Regions from separate parts of the Bacillus sp. 41-22 genome, predicted to be linked through region 2. Evidence: riboswitches for the same ligand, from Rfam matches in the RefSeq annotation. Region 2 holds a riboswitch; each other region holds the start of a gene.
The links. A riboswitch is a leader RNA that binds a small molecule or an ion and turns the genes downstream of it on or off. The one in region 2 is predicted to bind S-adenosylmethionine.

Region 1 (6,376 bases), 210 kb from region 2:
AGATGAAAGCGGGTCTTGAAAGATAAAGGAAATATCTTTCCCGCGAATTTGATTCCATTCTGATTCTTGTAAATCCGTTAATTCCTTTGATTGGAAAGATATATTTCCATCATCAATATGAATTGATTCTTGATTTAAGCCGATAATAGATTGTGCTGTAACACTTTTCCCTGAACCACTTTCTCCGACAAGTGCAACTATTTCACCTTCGTTAATAGAAAAGGAAACATGCTTCACAATCGCTTGCTTACTATTCTCTTTTTCAACGGCCAACGTTACGTTTTCTAAAGATAAGATTTGTGCCATGTTTTTTCTCCTTTCGATTACGTTTTACGATTTTCGGATCAATTGCATCTTGCAAACCATCACCAATCGCATTAAATGCGAACATGATGAATGCAATCATGATTGCCGGGAAGAATAGTTGCCACCATTCTCCGCTTAGTAACGTCCCAAGTGCATCGTTCGTCATCGTGCCCCAGCTTGCCGCCGGTGATTGTACTCCAAGTCCGATAAAGCTTAAAAATGATTCTGAGAAAATAGCTGCTGGAATGGTAAATGATAAATTTACGATAATAATCCCTGTTAAGTTTGGAATTAAATGCCCATATATAATTTTCATATGAGGTGTACCTAATCGCTCTGCTGCAATAACAAATTCTCTTTGTTTTAAAGACAAGACTTGCGCTCTAATGAGGCGTGCCATGCCAATCCATCCCGTCAATGCAAGGGCGATAATAATTGTAAAAAGGCCTGGTTTCATAACAATTAATAGTAAAATAACAATTAACAAATATGGAATACCGTATAACACTTCAATCCCTCTTATAATCCACTCGTCAATTAACGTTCCAAGACGATTACGTCCTCTCACATATCCACTAAAGCCACCAATTAGTACACCTAGCCCAATATCAAGAGCTGCTGCTACCAATCCAACTGTTAATGAAATTTTCCCACCAGCCCAAGTACGCGCCCAAATATCTCTCCCTAAATCGTCTGTTCCGAACCAATGCTCACTACTAGGCGGTAAATTAGTTGCTTCTTTTACTTGTTCACTCGCAGTAAATGGTGTTAAACTTTCGCCAATAAGCGAGAAAACAATAATTAGTAATAACGTCACTGCCCCTAAAACTGCTATAGGGTTTAATATAAACTTGCGAAACACTTCCTTTTTCCGGCTAATCGTTTGCTGATCTTTATTTATCGTTAATTCTTTTTTCTCTTCATTCGTTAATAACTGGTCATTAATTTCATAAGCCCCCATTTAAACATCACCCTCCTTACGTAATAGAACGAATGCGCGGATCAACAATACGATGAATGATATCTGTAATAAAAATACATACAATTAATAGCGCACTATAGAAAATGGTTGTTCCCATAATCACCGGATAATCTCGGTTGAAAATACTGTCTACAAAATATTTTCCTAAACCAGGAATTGAAAAGATTTTTTCAATAACGAAAGTCCCTGTTAAAAGTCCAGCCATTAATGGGCCAACAAATGTAAGTACCGGAACAATCGCATTTCGAAGAGCATGTCTTATAATGATTTTCTTAATTGGTATACCTTTCGCTCTCGCTAGCTTAATATAATCACTCTGCAACACTTCAATCATATTAGAGCGAACAAATCTTGTAATAACTGCAATTGGTCCTAACGCTAATGCGAAGGAGGGTAATACAGTATGCTCAAATGTTCCCCAAGACGCCACTGGTAGTAATTCAAATTGTATGGCGAATACTTGTATAAATAGTGGTGCTAAAATAAAACTAGGAATAGAAATACCGAGAATCGCAAGCAAGCTCACACTATAATCAATCACTTTCCCATGATATAGCGCGGCAAATGTACCTGCGGCAATTCCGACTAACAATGAAATAACAAGTGCTTGTAAACCAATAATTGCCGATGGTCCAAAACCAGTTGTTATAATTTCCGATACACCTTGACCTGTCGATTGAACAGATTCGCCAAAATCAAAATGAACTACCCCATCCAAATAAGCAACATACTGATTCCATAACGGTTCATCAAGGTGATACTTCGCTCTCATGTTTTGTATTACTTCTTCAGGAAAGATTTTCGCATCTGATGAAAACGGATCACCTGGAATAATATGCATAATTAAAAATGTTATTGTCGTAATGACCCATAGCGTGAATACCATAACCGATAGTTTTTTAATAACATACACTTCAATAACCCCCCTAAACAAATGGATTTACTTTGTTTTATTGACATATTTGTTGCCATTACTCCTTCTCTACTTCTTAAAACACAAAAAGCCTTGATCTTAAAAAATAAGATCAAGGCTTAATAAACGAAGGCCCATCACTTATCTTTCAAGACTTGCTTGCTGGAATTAGCACGGTGTTCCTGTTACAGAACCCGCTGCTGAGGTGTCATAGGGCCAGTCCCTCTACCTCTCTGGATAAGTAAATTGCTATATTATTATTTGGTTCAAATTGTATATTTTGAATTATAATTCTGAAAAAATGAAAAGTCAATCAAATTGGATATATTTAGAAAAATCAGTTTTCTATTATATTAGTTATTGAAATTACAATCTTTCACTTATAATAAAAAGAAATTGTATTAAAGGAGTTATAAGATGGATCCACTACTTCTGGCTACTATAGGATTGCCATTAACAATCGTCATACTCGTCATCATCGGCTTCTATAAACTCTTCATTAAAAAGAAAAGCATCACTTCTTTTTACACTCCATTCGATAATATTACTGGACAAACAATTTCAGAATTTCACGAAGAACAGAAGATATTAGTATCCGAGGATGAAGACGGAGATGGTAAAAAGAAAAAATAACCTTGCGCATGCGCAAGGTTATTTTTTCGCCTCTGTTTGAAAGCGTTTATAGTATGTGGATGCTGTTGCAAAATTAATTTCTATATCACGAATTAATGATGAATCTTCTTCTTTAGCTAGCTTCTGTAATTTTTTCATCGCTTGTTCCGATTCATTCAAGAAACCAACATATACCTCATGTTCTTGCTCTTTCGACTTTGGAACACGAATTTCTTTACGTATATTATCAATATCTTCTAACATGCTCGTTGTTACCTTTTGCACATCTTCTTTATATGTAGCATTCGTTATTTCCTTACCGCCCTTTTCTTTTGCCACTTCAAATAACTGTAACGCCTTATTAATTTCTTTATTTATTTTCGCATCATATTTTTCATGTACTGCGCTGTATTCTTTCATTTCTTCTGTTTGCTCAGTGGATTGCTCTACCTTTTCTTTCGGTTCTTTCGTATCTTTATTTCCATTACATCCTGCTAGAAGGATCATACTTCCCATTACAGCAATACCCAAAACCTTCTTCATCTCGAATTCTCCTTTTATCTACAGCTATTACTCATTATAGTTTCTTTTATCTCCACTTGTTATTATACCGAGAACGCCCCACTTTTTACACTTAAGACGATATCTTAATATACATACCAACATTTTTGTCACAGTATCGTCACTTTATGCAAATAACTTTTGCATCACTTTACTACATCACCTTACAAAACTGTAAGCACACATAGAGAACAAACCATGCTAGACTTACATATGCATAAAGTAAGCGTAGTTCAGTTTGTAAGGAGAATCATCAATGTACAATACAATACCCTTTATGGGCGAAGATATTCGCGTCCTTATTCGCGAAAAGTCACTTCATATTGAAAATACAGAGAGCCTTCGCCGCGTATTAAAGAAGAAGCATGCTCCATTTAAGCTGGCCCAATATTTAAAGCAACAACATATAAATCAATTTCATACTGTGCTAAATATATCCGATAAATCTTTAACAATCGAGATTATCAGTCATGTCTACATTGGAAATTTTGCAGATGTCTTAAAAGAAATTCCACGCATACCGAAGATTGCTCCTATTATCGTTGAGAGGGCATATAGAATTACAGATCATACTGATATTATTGATTGCGGGGAGAAAGAGGTCGACAGTAACCGCTGGGTATGGGATAAACTTGCTTTCTTATATGATGCGATCATGAATAATATGTATGAGTTATTTCAAAGAAATGAAAAAAAGAGCTGATTCAAAGAAATGTTTGAATCAGCTCTTTTGTATTAAGCTTCTAAATTTTTATTTTGTTGCAGTTCAAACTGCTTCTCACTTCTTCTGGCCATAAATAGATAACATAACACAGCACCAATTTCACAAAGCGCTATCACAACCCCCATCGGTAATGCGGTATTGCTTCCGCCAATACCTACTAATGGTGCAACAAGTGCTCCTGAAATGAACTGTAATAAACCTAGTAAAGCTGATGCTGTTCCTGCTGCTTGTTTTTGATTTCTCATCGCTAACGAGAAGCCGGTTGTTGATACAACCCCAACACTTGATACAACAAGAAATAGCGAGCATAAAACACCGATTAGCCCTATTCCTAATACGATTGTAAGTAGTAATGATAGACCGCCAACAGCCGCAATAATAATACCAGCAACAAATAAAGTTTTCTCATTAACTTTCCCTGCTAAACGGCCCGTAACCTGACTAGCAATAATAATACCGATACCGTTAATCGCAAAGAATAAGCTAAATTGCTGTGGTGATGCTCCGTATATGTTCTGCAACACAAACGGTGAACCAGAAATATAAGCAAACATTGCAGCTGTTACTAATCCTTGCGACAATGCATACCCCATAAATAAACGATCTTTCAGAAGCTTTCCGTATGTTGCAAGCGTTCCTGATAATCCACCTGTCTCTCTTTCTTCAGGAGGTAATGTTTCACGTAATACGAAAGTAGCTGATATTAGCATGAATACACTAATTGCTCCAAGAACGATAAAAACGCCGCGCCATGATGTGAACTGTAATAATTGCCCTCCAATAATCGGTGCCAAAATAGGCGCTGCTCCGTTTACTAACATAAGCAGTGAGAAAAACTTCGTCATTTCAGAACCTGAATACATATCACGTACCATTGCACGTGATATAACGATACCAGCAGATCCTGAAGCACCTTGTAAGAAACGTAAAAGCACTAAACTCCAAATCGATGGTGCAACAGCACAAAGTAAAGAAGAAGCAACATAAATAATAAGAGCGATAATAAGAGGTTTGCGTCTTCCGTAAATGTCACTAATTGAACCAATAAATAACTGCCCTACTGAAAGCCCAAGCAGACAAGCAGTTAATGTAAGCTGCGCGAGGGATGCACCCGTTTGTAAATCATCCGTTAACTTTGGTAAAGAAGGCAAATACATATCAATAGATAACGGCCCAATTGCCGTAAGTGTCCCTAATACAAGAATCATCCATAACCTGTTTGTCTTTACAGGTTTATATATTTCGTGATTAACTCCATTCACTTTTTCCATTCACCCTTTCATATAAACACTTAATCGTAACAATTATAGTTACAACATGAATATACGTCAAGTATACCGTATTTTCCTGTTTAATAATGTAAAAAAAGCGATAGAATCTCTATCGCTTTACTTTTTCAAATTACTATTTGTAAATTTAGATACAGATGCCATCATTTCTCCTGTGTCTAAATATGTGATTTGAATTGGATCTCCTACTTCTGTAAACATTGCATATGGGAATTTATTCGCCGGTACCATGAATACTTTTTGCTCGTTTTCTAATAGTACGTACACAATCGTATTTTCACCTGATTTTTCTTTATACACACGTTGTACAGTACCTTCTTTTTGCGCTTCTTTCCCATTTGAAGTCGGTCTAAATGAATCACCACTTCCGCTCAGCGCATTTTTATAATTCTCAAGTGCTTCTTTTTGCGTTGAACCTGTTGCAAACACTTTTGCATTAGAAGCATATATGACAGTATGAGCACGTACTAATCCTCCGTCATCAATAACAGGTACAATCCAAGAAGGTTTACCGTACACGTTATAAATAACCGGCATCGTTCCGTGCCATTTCTCTCTCTTAAAGGAATTATCCACTACTTCTGTAGCAGCCGAACCATCCATAATTCCCTTTACTTCTTTTCCATTATAGTAATACAACTTACCTGTACGCGCATCAATAAGCGAATAGCCTAGTGCAGAATCTACTCCTTCTTTCGGAGAGGTGAAATCAGTAAAATAATATAACGTTCCGTCCTTACCGAAGATTGGTGTAACTCCTTCTTTCGTTCCCCACTCAGTCGGAATCTTCATATCCGTTTGTGAGAATTTTGTATTCCAAAATCCGTGAATATATTTACCAAAATACGTATTTAATGTAGATGCAGTCTCGTGATTTAATACGCCATCAACGAATTTAGGTGCCTTTCCTTTGTCGTATCTTTTCACTTCACCTGTTTGTGCGTCTACTACTACAACACCTTCTACTTCAAATCCAGATCTTCCTGAAA
Region 2 (6,376 bases):
AGAGATTTCAATCTTATGTAAGGACAGTTGTTGAGATGATGAACAGTATGGAAGAGACAGAAAATTTAGCGGTTATTGGGACTATGTCTACAACAATCGCTCATGAAATTCGAAATCCATTAACAGCTTTAAAAGGATTTACACAAATTCAAAAAGAAAGAAATCCTGAAGATACGATGAGCTATGAGATTATGCTGCAAGAAATTGAGAGAATTAATGGGTTTGTTAGTGAATTGATGTTATTAGGAAAACCGAAACCAACAAATTATGAATGGTGTAATATAGGGGAAATCCTTTTATATGTTGTACAGTTAATGGAAAGCTATGCGACTCAATATAAAGTGAAATTTAATTTGCAAGTAGATGGAAATTTACCCGTTATAAATGGTGATGATAAGCAATTAAAACAAGTGTTGTTAAACATCATCAAAAATGGAATTGAATCGATGCCAGGAGGCGGGAATATTCAGATTCTGGCATATGAAAAAGCTGGAGAGAACTTGTGTATTTCTGTTGAAGATCAAGGTCTTGGGATAGAAAATGAGAAAATAGAAAAGATCGGAAAAGCTTTTTATACAACAAAAGAGAATGGTACAGGTCTTGGATTAATGATTACATATAAAATTATTGAAGAACATCAAGGGAGTATCGCGATTGAAAGTAGTATGGGGATAGGAACGAAAGTGGAAATTTATTTACCAACAGTGTAGTGCATTAGACGAAATTACTTTTCAGAAAAGTGTTCTTGTTGTGTAAATATAAACATTTTATAAAATGTTTCAAGAAGGGTTTTTTTTATAAAAAACTTCGTTTATAATGGAGGAAAATATCGACATAGAGCTTTTAGCTCATGTAACGGTTCAGTAGTGTTATGAAAAGAAAAGAAGGGGTGCACGCGCATCCTTTTTTCTATGCGGATATGATGAAAGGGGTGGTATGATGGAATTAACATTAAATTCGACTGTATGTTTACACACGATTCAATTTCGAAAAGAGCAAAAGAACTATATTGTAAAAGATACGATTACAGGAGAGACATATGAAATGCCGCCACTTTGGATTGATGCACTAGCAATGATGCGTGACGGTTTTTTATTGGGAGAAATTGAGGAGAAATTAAAAGAAGAATATCCAGCAGAAGAAGTAAATATGGTAGCATTTACGAGGCAACTGTTAGAGCTAGAACTTGTCGAAATGGTAGATGGAGAAGAGATAGCTTGTACAAAGAAGAAAGATAAAGATTATTTAGCTTGGATACGCCCAAGGGTGGAGCAATTCTTTTTTAACTTAAATAAAAAATATAAAAGCAAAGGTCAAAAGTGATCTTTGCTTTTTTTGTAGACCATGTTTAAAAAATAACAGCGAATGCCCTTGCGAAAGCACCGTCACTATTTTTAATTTTTAAAGGTGCTGCTGAGAAAAAGAATCGTTTCGCTTTAATGGCATCTAAGTTTGTTAAGTTTTCAATTAAGTAAATATTATTTCCTAACAGTATGTGATGAATCGGTGATGTTTCTGTCGTTACCTCATCAGGAGAAATAAAATCTAAACCGACAGATTTTACTTTTAATTGAACTAGTTCTTCAGCTAATTCTTCGGAAAGATAAAACGCTTCTTTCTCATAAGCTTCGGTATTCCATTTATTAGATAGATTGGAATGGAAAATGACAATATCGCCTTCTTTTATGTCGACAGTATGTAATACTTCCTTAGGTAATTTTCGCTCTTGAACATGAGTCACATCGATAAGAACAGCTTCGCCTACAAATTGATTTAGGGGTAATTGATCAATAGTGGTTGCGCCTGAAATGAAATGAGCAGGCGCATCACAATGCGTACCAACATGAACGACAGAATGAAAATTCGTAACTTGATAACCTGTTTCTTCAACGCTTGTAATGGCTTCTAGTTGGATTTTTGGTGTTCCAGGAAATTGAGACATATTATTTTCAAACGTTTGTGATAGATCAATTACTTTCATTTTACATACCTCCAATATATTTTTTTCAAATAATAAAAAGCCCATCCTTCATAATCAAGAAAGATGAGCTTTACATACTAGTTGAGTTTTATCTTCCAAAATGCAATGCATTTTGCAGGAATTAGCACCTATTCAGTTTGCATAAACTGAGGTTGCTGGGCTTCGAAGGACCGGTCCCTCTGCCTCTCTTGATAAAGGTTTATTCGGTTTTAAATTCGCAATATTTGTGATATTTAAATTGTAATTCATTTCCTTTTTTCGTGCAATACAAATTAGGTGTTCACCCAAATAAAGTTGCTCGCATATTGTAGCTTATGTAAGTAGACTGTTGCGAAGGAGTGAGTGCAGTGACAGGGAATGTATTAAATTATTATGCCGGTGGAAATACAGCTAGAGGATTTCACAGCTTATACGAAGAGAATTTGAAGGGGCTAGGCAGGTTGTTTATTTTAAAGGGAGGCCCAGGAACGGGAAAATCTTCTTTAATAAAGGCAATAGGGCGTGAATGGGTTGAAAAAGGATATGATATTGAACTTTTGCATTGTTCTTCTGATAATAAGTCAGTTGATGGGGTGATTATTCCGAAATTAAAAGTAGGAATTGTTGATGGAACATCACCGCATGTTATTGAGCCGAAAATGCCAGGAGTTATTGAAGAGTATATAAATTTAGGAGTTGCTTGGGACTCAGATAAATTAAGAAAGCAGAAGTTAGAAATTGAACGGTTTGTATTAGAAGCGGGCAAGGCTTTCAAATCTGCTTACGGATGTTTTAAAGAGGCGTTAGTTATACATGATGAGTGGGAGAAAATATATATTAATAACATTGATTTTAATAAAGCAAATGAACTAACAGAACAGCTAATTCAGAAATTATTTGCAGATAAAAAGGGAGAACAATCGATTGTGAAACATCGTTTTTTAGGAGCTGCTACACCGAAAGGAGCAGTTGATTTTGTTCCTAATTTAACAGAAGGATTACCACATCGTTATTTTATAAAAGGACGCCCGGGTTCTGGAAAATCAACAATGCTTAAAAAGTTATCGAAGGCAGCAGAAGAAAAAGGTTTTGACGTTGAAGTATATCATTGCGGGTTTGACCCGAATAGTCTTGATATGGTTATCGTAAGAGAATTAGGATTTGCAATTTTTGATAGTACCGCACCACATGAATATTTTCCAAGTCGCGAAGGTGATGAGATTATAGATATGTATACTCTTATTGTTAAACCAGGGACGGATGAGAAGTATGCTACAGAAATTCGTGACGTTTCCATTCAATATAAAGCAAAAATGAATGAGGCAATGTCTTTCTTAGCAAAAGCAAAATCAGTTCGTGATAAATTAGAACGAATTTATATTGCTGCTATGGATTTTTCAAAAGTGGATGCATATAAAGAGGAAATTCAAAAAGAGTTTGAACGAATTACTGCTACTGTAATTGAAAAGAAAAAATAAGTGCTTTATTGAGCTGTCAGAAATTGTCTGACAGCTGTTTTGGTATATAGTAAAATTAGTCGTATATTTGTCGAATTCCCAGGGAAATAATCAAAAAATGGAGATGGTATGAAATGAGAGAGAAAATTGAATTAGAACTAGAGCGAATTGAAAAAGAGAATGGTGTGAAAATTTTATTCGCTGTGGAATCAGGGAGTCGGGCGTGGGGGTTTCCATCGAAAGATAGTGATTATGATGTTAGGTTTGTTTATATACACCCTGTAGAATGGTATTTATCAATCCATGATAAGCGTGATGTAATCGAATATCCAATTAGTGATGATTTAGACATAAGTGGTTGGGATATTAAAAAGGCATTGCAACTATTCGCGAAGTCAAATCCAGCTTTACTTGAGTGGATTCGATCACCAATTTTTTATTCGAAAAACTCTAACTTTCCAGAGCAGCTTCAGCAAAAGAGTGAAAAGAATTTTGATCCAAAAGCAACGATATATCATTACTTACATATGGCTTCAAAAAATTATCGTGAATTTTTGCAAGGTGAAAATGTAAAGTTGAAAAAGTACTTTTATGTATTACGTCCTATTTTAGCTTGTCAGTGGCTAGAAGAGAAAGGGACATTACCTCCAGTAGAATTTGACCGATTACTTATAGAACTATCTATAGAACGTAGTGTATTGAATGAGATTGAGAAGTTGTTAGTAAAGAAAAAAGCGGGTACGGAATTAGATGTTGGATTGAAAGTTCAGGCGTTAAATCAATTTTTAGAAGAACAAATTGATTATTATCAGCAATACGTGAAAGGGATTGAAAAGGGATTAGGGATTGATATTGAGAGTTTGAATACATTATTTCGAGATATATTGTTTGAAGTATATGAAAAAGAGCACAAATGAGTTTGTGCTCTTTTTTATCCCGCATTAACGGGCAGTAAGACTCCCACCTCAAGATTCGGCTGGAGCGAAGAAGTTAGGTGGGAGGTCAACTGCCCGTAAACGCCCGATTGGTAAGGGCTGATTAAAGTTTCACTTTATTTTGTAGGAATAAAGAAAACAGATATAGCTGCGATAAGACCTGCAAAGGAGAATAAGTAAAAATTCCACGCCAAGTCATATTGCATTGTCATAATAATACCGACAAGAATAGGGCCAGCAATCGCACCAACTCGGCCAAGTCCAAGTCCCCAGCCTAAGGAGGTAGCTCGTATATGTGATGGGAAGTATTGTGTTACATAAGCATTTAATATTTGAGTAATACCGACTGATCCAATTCCAGCAAGACCAATTAAAAGATAAATGATTGTAACAGATGGTTTAATTGTTAATAGTCCAATACATATGGCTGCCATAAGATAGGAGATACTAATAACAATTTTTGCTCCTATACGATCGGCAATCGCCCCAGCAAATAATGCACCGATAGCTGCAGTAATATTTAGTATAAGTAGAAATGATAAACTAGATCCAAGAGGGTATCCTGCCTGGCGCATCATCTGTGGTAGCCAAGTATTTAAACCGTATATTAAAAACATTCCCATTATATAAGTGAGCCAAAAAAGTAGTGTTGCTTTTATGTAATCTTTTGAGAATAACGTAAGAAATCCATTTTTCTTTTGTATATTAGATGGTGTTTCAGGAATTTCATCTTTTACATGGAATTCAATTTGAAAGCGATTAAGAATTTTATTCACTTCTTCTTGTCGATTTCGCGATAATAAAAATTGAATGGACTCAGGTAAATAACGAATAATGAAAGGAATGAGGAGTAGCGGAATCATTCCGATGCCAAACATAATTCTCCATCCGAAATCTTCTAGCATAAACATGGATAAAATAGCGCCTAACACGATACCTAAAGGATAGCCGGTAAACATAAGAGCATAAATAAAAGATTGCCGTTTTTTTGGTGAATATTCAACAGTAAGTGCTGAAGCCGTTGGGATAACACCGCCTAATCCGATTCCTCCGATAAATCGAGATAACCCAAATAATTCAGGAGAAGGAGCAATTGCAGCTAAGCCCATTGTGATAGAAAAAAGGGCTAAACAGCATATAAGTGTCCATTTTCGTCCAATTAGATCTGTAATGGTTCCAACTAGAATAGCACCAATAAACATCCCAAATAAAGCATAGCTGGCAATTGTTCCAGCGTGGGCTGGTGATAGTGCCCAGCTTTTGTCTTCTAGGAGCTTTGGCAGAACGGCGCCGTAAATACCTAAATCATATCCGTCAGCTAGAATGGCTAGCCAACAAATAAAAACAACAAGTTTTGTAATAGAACTTGAAAAGATAGTTTCTGTAGATTCTAGATGAGGTGGAGCAGAAGGTTGCATAGTATTCACTCCTTTTATTTGTAGATGAATATATTATTTTATTTAATGTTAATATTTCCCTGCGTATGTCGAAATTTATATGAAAAGGTGTCATGAAAAATAAAAAAGTTCAACAGGATTCCCGTTGAACTTCTTTGTTTTTTATTCGTTATCAACTCGCTTTAATGGTTGATCTGCTGGACCTTCCATAACATCCCCATCAATTGAAAAACGGGAACCGTGACAAGGGCAATCCCAAGTACAATCACCGCTATTCCATTCAACTTCACAGCCGAGGTGTGTGCAAGTTGTATCGACGATATGTAATTTTCCTTCTTTATCTTTATAAGCACCTGCTCGTTTACCGTTGACATGTACAACAGAACCTTCGCCAACTTCAAGATTTTCTGGCTTACGTAATGCGGTTTCAATTTTTCCTTCAATTAAGTGTTTAGCAACATCAATGTTCTGAGAGAGGAAAGTTTTTATATCCGGATTTGCATGAAAGCGTGATGGTGCAAACAGTTCTTTATATGGGCTGTGGACTTTTAGAATGGAGTCCTTCAGTAAATGAGCTGCTGCAGTTCCAGTCGTCATTCCCCATTTACGATATCCAGTTGCCACAAA
Region 3 (6,376 bases), 2.5 Mb from region 2:
AAAATAGTCCACTTATTTTACGAGATTTAACAGTGAACATCGAAAAGGGAAAATGGACAGCTCTAGTTGGGAAAAACGGAACCGGGAAGTCTACACTGTTAACGATTTTAGCAGGATTGCAAAAAGCTAGAAGAGGTAAGGTAAAGTGGAATGGGAAAGTGGTACATAAAATTGATTCGAAAGAACGATTTAAAAGTATAGGGTACGTATCGCAATATCCGTACTATCATTTTACTTTTGATACAGTATGGGAAGAGGTTTATGAGCGTGCGCGTGAATTATATGGTGAAGAGGGAAAAACAATAGCAGAAGAAATGTTGAAAAAGTTCTGGTTAGATTCACTTAAAGAGCGCCATCCACATGATTGTAGCGGCGGAGAGCAACAATTACTCGCATTATGTACAACGTTATTATCAAAGCCAACTTTATTATTACTTGATGAGCCGACAAAGGGACTAGATCCATGGAAAAAGGAAAGAGTAGGAGAGCTATTTAAACAGTTGCAAAAAGAAGGTACAACAATTGTAATGGCAACGCATGATATTGAGTTTGCAGCGAAATACGTTGATCAGTGCATGATGTTATTTGACGGGAAAGTCATTATGAATGATGCACCGAAAGAGTTCTTTAGTGGTAACTTCTTTTATACAACATCTATTAATCGATTCATTCGTAGAGAGTTGCCATTTGCATTAACGTGGGAGGATGTGTACGAAGCGTGTCCAAACGATATGTTGCATTCATAATATTTATTTTTGCTGTTGTAATATGTACACTACTCTTTACGACTTTTATTATGGACGGGTATTACATGGTAAGTAGTTTGTTTTTATTAGCTGTCATTATGTTACCTTTCTATGTTCGTTTTGAAAGGAAGGCGTTTGTTTCACGTGAAATTGTTATCGTTGCTGTGTTAGCGGCGATTGCAGCGGTTAGCCGGGTACCATTTTCTATTTTACCAAGTGTACAACCGACTTCTTTTGTCATTATCGTTTCTGCAATTGTTTTTGGGAGTGAAACTGGCTTTATGATTGGGGCAACGGCGGCTATTGTATCTAATATTTTTTTAGGACAAGGTCCGTGGACGCCGTGGCAAATGTTCTCTTGGGGCATGATCGGGTTTATAGCAGGACTATTACGTAATACATTTTTAATGAAAAAACTGTGGGGAAGACTGTTGTACGGATTTGCCGTTGGATTTCTATTTGGCTGGATTATGAATTTTTGGGGTCTTCTTGGTTTTATACAGGAAGCAACGTGGGAAACAGTTATTGCTTACTATGTCGCAAGTTTTTACTTTGATCTGAGTCACGCGATATCGAATGTTATTTTCCTTCTGCTATTTAGTACGTCATGGATTACGATCCTCACAAGATTTAAAAAGAAATACGGTATATTAGATGAGCATAACGTGACATAGAAAAGCATACTCATATAAGGTAGGGTCGCGACTTACATATTCGTTTGCCTCTTTCATGCTTCTTACATATTGTAAGGAGCATTTTTTATTGTCAAAAAATAGATTCAATATATGTCCGTTATTATATGAATTTATTTGTATAATAGTAGGTGAGAACTATTTTCAAGAGGGAGGTGTATAGTTAATGAAGTTAGTTATTCCGAAGCAACATGGAGCATGGGCGATGCTTGTCATACCATTTCTATTAAGTGTATTACTTGGTAAACCTACTTTTTATCATATCCCATTGTTTTTAGCCTGGTTCTTTATCTATCTAGCTACTTATCCATTTCTCATGTACATAAGGCAAAGACGAAAAAAAGAATTTCTACACGCTGCAATTATTTATTTTATCATTGCATTTGTATTTGGGATGATTTCTTTATTATATGAATGGCGAATTCTTTTATTCGCAGTATTAATGATTCCATTGTTTATTGTAAATATGTATTACGCTCGTCAAAAAAATGAACGAGCATTACTAAATGATGTTTGTGCGATTATAGTGTTTTGTATAGGTGGTTTAATCAGTTATTATTTCTCCGTGAAATTCATAGATAAAACAGCATTATTCATTGCGCTTATTTCATTTCTATATTTTTTAGGAAGTACGTTTTATGTAAAAACGATGATTCGTGAAAAAAATAATCCGAAGTATCGTTTTATATCTTGGGGATACCATATTGTATTAACGGTAATTGTATTTGCTATAAATCCATGGTGTTCACTCATATTTGTACCAAGTGTAATTCGGGCCATTATGTTGTATGGCAAAAAGATTTCTATATTAAAAGTAGGGATTTTAGAAATTGTTAATTCTGTATATTTTTTAATAATAACGGTAATAATGATGAAGTATGCCATTTGAAAAAAACTTCCCATCTTTTGATGGGAAGTTTTCATTCTTGTTCTAAAATGTGAACGGTGTAATCGCAACGTTGAAGAGCTTGCTCTACAGCGTAAAGGGATTGTTCAATACGTGCGCGATTAAAATCTTCTTCAACAGTTTGTAATGCATCTTCTAAACAATGTTTCGCTTCTTGTAAGGAATGAAAAGAATCTTGTACGTATCCACGAGCATTCTTTTTCAAAGTAGTAGCCTCCTTTTGTACATCTTTTTGTAGTATGAACAATAAAGAAGAAAATATAATTTTTTATATTTATTTGACAATTATAATAAAATTACGTATAGTTAAATTTAAAGTGAATATTTTCTTATCCAGAGAGGTGGAGGGACTGGCCCGATGAAACCCAGCAACCGCGATGCAGGTGCTAATTCCAGCAGAACATATTTGTTCTGGGAGATAAGACGAAGATATACGTAACTTCTTCTTATCGGAGAGGTTTTTTTGTTGCAAAAAAACCGATTACGAAAACATATAATAAGAAGAAAGGGGTTGCGAAGTACTGTGACACTCGAAAAATACGTAAAACTGCGTAGTACAGTTTATGAATATATGATAGAGCAAGATAAGCCAATATCATTGTTAGATATTCAAGAACATATCGTTTCGCATCATGAAGGAAAATTCACTAAAAAAATGTTACATCAATTTTATTTATCAAGACTATTAGATGAACTCAAACTGGATGGGAAAATTACTTTAGCTGATGATGAATATCGCTATGCTGAAAAAGGGGTATTTTATAAGGCGGGAAAAGGGAGCTGAGCTCTCTTTTTTTTGAAGTATGTAGAGTAAAAGACTGCTAAAGCAGCCTGATACAAGGGAATGGTGTTGAGTGTGTAGTGTCAAAGATTGAATGTGCCTGAAAGAGGCACTTCATATCGGCTGCAAATGAAAAGAGACACCTCCGCCGAATAGGTGTCAGTCGTTTTGTCACGTAGACTCGCTACTTGACAGTTATTAGAATAACATGCAGGATTTTGGAAGTCAAAAGGGAATTAGAGGAAGAGGTGTTGTGATGTATGCATACTTATTAAAAGATATAATGAAATGGATTCCAAAGTACATTATAGATAGAGGATATGAATATTATGAAGAGGGACATGTAGAAGATGTTGAAATACACGACAAGAAAGTATTTGCTTTCGTTACTGGAAATGCAGGGAATTATGAAGTGATTATTGATCTTGAAGATTTTGCAGAAAGTAGCTGCGAGTGTCCTTATGAAAATTATTGTAAACATATGGCGGCAGTTGTGTATGAAATTCAAGGTACTGGTGAGAGTACAGTTAAAGAGCAATTGAAAGGTTTAGAAAAAGAAGAGCTACTAACAGTATTAAATCGTTTGTTACAAAGTTCGAAAAATGTGCAAATTGTAGAGAAGATGTTAAAGAAGGGGAAACTTTAACTAAAGAGGGAGTTGTTTTGTAGTGAACGTACTAATTATATACGCTCATCCTAATCCTTCAAGCTTTAATGGGGCAATTTTAGAGCATGTGCAAAAAGGACTTGAGGAAACAAATCATTCTGTTACGCTACTTGATTTATATAAAGAACAATTTGATCCAGTGCTTGTATTTAATGGAGAGAAGAAAAGACGTGATTTACTAAATGAAGAAGAGACGAAGCGATATAGAGAATTAGTGCAGAAAGCGGATATTCTTCTTTTCATATATCCGATATGGTGGTGGAGCATGCCTGCTATTTTAAAAGGATTTATCGATCGTATTTTTATAGCTGGATTTGCTTATAAATATGAAGGAGCTTTACCGAAAGGGTTATTGAAAGGAAAGAAGGCGTGGGTTATTAATACGTTAGACTCACCGTTATGGTACGTGTCCCTATTATATTGATCAGCGGATTGGATTATGATGAAAAGAGGGGTTTTACGTTTTTGTGGTATTCGCGATATAAAACGTTCTACTTTTCAATCTGTGAAAACGAGTAAAGTAACGAAGCGTGAAAAATGGCTGTTACAAATAGAAGAAGCGGCTCGTACATTATGAATGAAATCGATCGTATTATAAAGTGTTGCAATTATGATGACGAACTTTTGCGTACGTATATTAATTGTTTAGTCCAATTGAAGAAATACAGTGAAACGTTTCAACAAATTCAAATACAATTAAGAAATGATTATTTAATAAGAGGGATTTGTGAAAGAGAAGTTGATGAGGTGATAAAGGGAAGTAAAGAATATGAAACATATTTTCTTCCTAAAGTATTGCAGTGGAATTTCCTTAAGAACAATCCTCATATGATTGAAAAAGTATGTGAAGATTTGTTTACATATGAAGCATTAAATCATGCAGAGGTAGAGTGGAGAAAGGTAATAAGCTGTATAGATAATGAATGATTTATTATATAAAAAAGCTAGTATAAAACTAGCTTTTCGTTTAAATAAATAAGAAACATAGACTAATGATAAATCCTGCATATAGTAAGTTAACAACACAAAATCCCATAATATCACGCGCGCTTAAACCAGCTATCGCTAATGCCGGTAATGCCCAGAAAGGTTGAATTAAATTTGTCCAAGCATCGCCCCATGCAATTGCCATCGCTGTTTTCGCGGCAGGTACACCAAGTTCAGCGCCAGCTGGAATCATAATTGGTGCTTGCACTGCCCATTGACCGCCTCCAGATGGAACGAAAATATTTACAATGCCAGCACTTAAAAATGTAAAGAGCGGGAATGTGGTTTCATTTGAAATACTAATAAAGAAAGTAGAAATAGCTCCTCCAAGCGAAAGACCTTCACTATTTACTCCAATCATCATCCCCATAATTCCAGCATAGAACGGAAACTGAAGTAAAATACCTGAAGCACTCTTAGTTGAGTCAGAGAAAGCGCGAATATATTGAATCGGAGTACGGTGGAAAATAAGACCGGCAATTAATAACATAAAAATAACGATATCAAGTGTAAGGTTAAAGCCTTTCGTACTAAAATAGTTAAAAATATAAATAAGACCTAATAATCCGATGCAAAGTGTAATAATCATACTATTTTCCATTTTTTCAGCGAACGTATTGTTCCCTACTTCTTGAGCGGCAGCTTCTTCATGGAATACGCTAGGATCTACAGTAATTGTATGCTTTTCATCTGGATGCATGGCCCGGTTAATGAGAGGCATCGTAACGAGAAAAATAATAACTGGCACGAGTGCGTATGGTGAGAATAACGTTTCTGTTATTGGAATCGCTTCTTTAATACTTCCAGCTGTCGTTTTAATTAACGTTTCGCCGCCAGTTGCTAACGTAAGAGGGATAGAAGCAGACAGACCTGCATGCCAAATGAGAAATCCAGAGTAGGAAGAAGCAATTGCTAACCTATAATCTAAACCTTCTAATTGTCTTGCCACTTCTTTTGCATATAAAACAGATACAACAATACCAAATCCCCAGTTTATGTATGCTCCTAGTAAACTTACGATTGAAATTGCAATAATACCTTGTCCATTTGTTTTCGGTAATTTCGCTGCTCTCGTTAATCCTTTTTTAATAAGAGGAGCGTTTGCTAATGCAGATCCTGTCACGAGTACAAGAGCCATTTGCATAGAAAAGGCGAGAAGTCCCCAAATGCCATTGCCCCAATGCGTAATCATTTCGACCGGTGTTTGGTGCGTGGCAAACATGCCGAAGAAGATAACGAAAACAGTTAATAAACATGATAAAATAAACGGTTCTGGTAAGAAACGCTGCACAAGGGCAACACATCCATTTGTAAATGAACGAAACAAAATAGATCAACCTCCTTATGTATGTTTATTACAATGTTCGAGGTTGTTTGGGGGATAACCTTTAATTTACGGAAAATTCAGACATTCAAGATGATTGTAATTTATTGATAGATTGATATTATTAATAAATGGATAGGCTTATACTAAGTTGGATAGATTAAAAAAGTGCACCTCCGATTGTTAGACTGTGTCTAATAATCGGAGGTGCACTTTTTTATTTACCTTATTGAACTAAAGCATCTGTTAGCATAATAGCAAATGATTAAAAT

Region 1: linked by a shared signal. The riboswitch ahead of LCF45_RS01050 (ABC transporter permease) and the one ahead of LCF45_RS02085 (cyclase family protein) in region 2 are both predicted to bind S-adenosylmethionine.
Region 3: linked by a shared signal. The riboswitch ahead of LCF45_RS16120 (hypothetical protein) and the one ahead of LCF45_RS02085 (cyclase family protein) in region 2 are both predicted to bind S-adenosylmethionine.

The regions. Positions count from the first base shown of each region.
Region 1 is NZ_CP084035.1:177,162-183,537, reverse strand. Features, by position in the region: gene LCF45_RS01060 (ABC transporter ATP-binding protein) at 1-306, opposite strand, end outside; gene LCF45_RS01055 (ABC transporter permease) at 263-1,267, opposite strand; gene LCF45_RS01050 (ABC transporter permease) at 1,284-2,201, opposite strand; SAM riboswitch class I at 2,340-2,445, opposite strand; gene LCF45_RS01045 (DUF3951 domain-containing protein) at 2,619-2,834, shown strand; gene LCF45_RS01040 (hypothetical protein) at 2,853-3,356, opposite strand; gene LCF45_RS01035 (hypothetical protein) at 3,631-4,077, shown strand; gene LCF45_RS01030 (multidrug effflux MFS transporter) at 4,110-5,369, opposite strand; gene LCF45_RS01025 (DUF3981 domain-containing protein) at 5,487-6,376, opposite strand, start outside.
Region 2 is NZ_CP084035.1:391,781-398,156, forward strand. Features, by position in the region: gene LCF45_RS02075 (ATP-binding protein) at 1-710, shown strand, start outside; gene LCF45_RS02080 (hypothetical protein) at 940-1,323, shown strand; gene LCF45_RS02085 (cyclase family protein) at 1,349-1,981, opposite strand; SAM riboswitch class I at 2,067-2,179, opposite strand; gene LCF45_RS02090 (PRK06851 family protein) at 2,329-3,438, shown strand; gene LCF45_RS02095 (nucleotidyltransferase domain-containing protein) at 3,552-4,334, shown strand; gene LCF45_RS02100 (MFS transporter) at 4,469-5,770, opposite strand; gene LCF45_RS02105 (FAD-dependent oxidoreductase) at 5,912-6,376, opposite strand, start outside.
Region 3 is NZ_CP084035.1:3,151,559-3,157,934, reverse strand. Features, by position in the region: gene LCF45_RS16140 (ABC transporter ATP-binding protein) at 1-746, shown strand, start outside; gene LCF45_RS16135 (ECF transporter S component) at 719-1,420, shown strand; gene LCF45_RS16130 (YwiC-like family protein) at 1,605-2,327, shown strand; gene LCF45_RS16125 (hypothetical protein) at 2,359-2,550, opposite strand; SAM riboswitch class I at 2,672-2,770, shown strand; gene LCF45_RS16120 (hypothetical protein) at 2,809-3,129, shown strand; gene LCF45_RS16115 (SWIM zinc finger family protein) at 3,335-3,772, shown strand; partial or broken gene LCF45_RS16110 (NAD(P)H-dependent oxidoreductase) at 3,795-4,370, shown strand; gene LCF45_RS16105 (hypothetical protein) at 4,367-4,720, shown strand; gene LCF45_RS16100 (short-chain fatty acid transporter) at 4,761-6,107, opposite strand.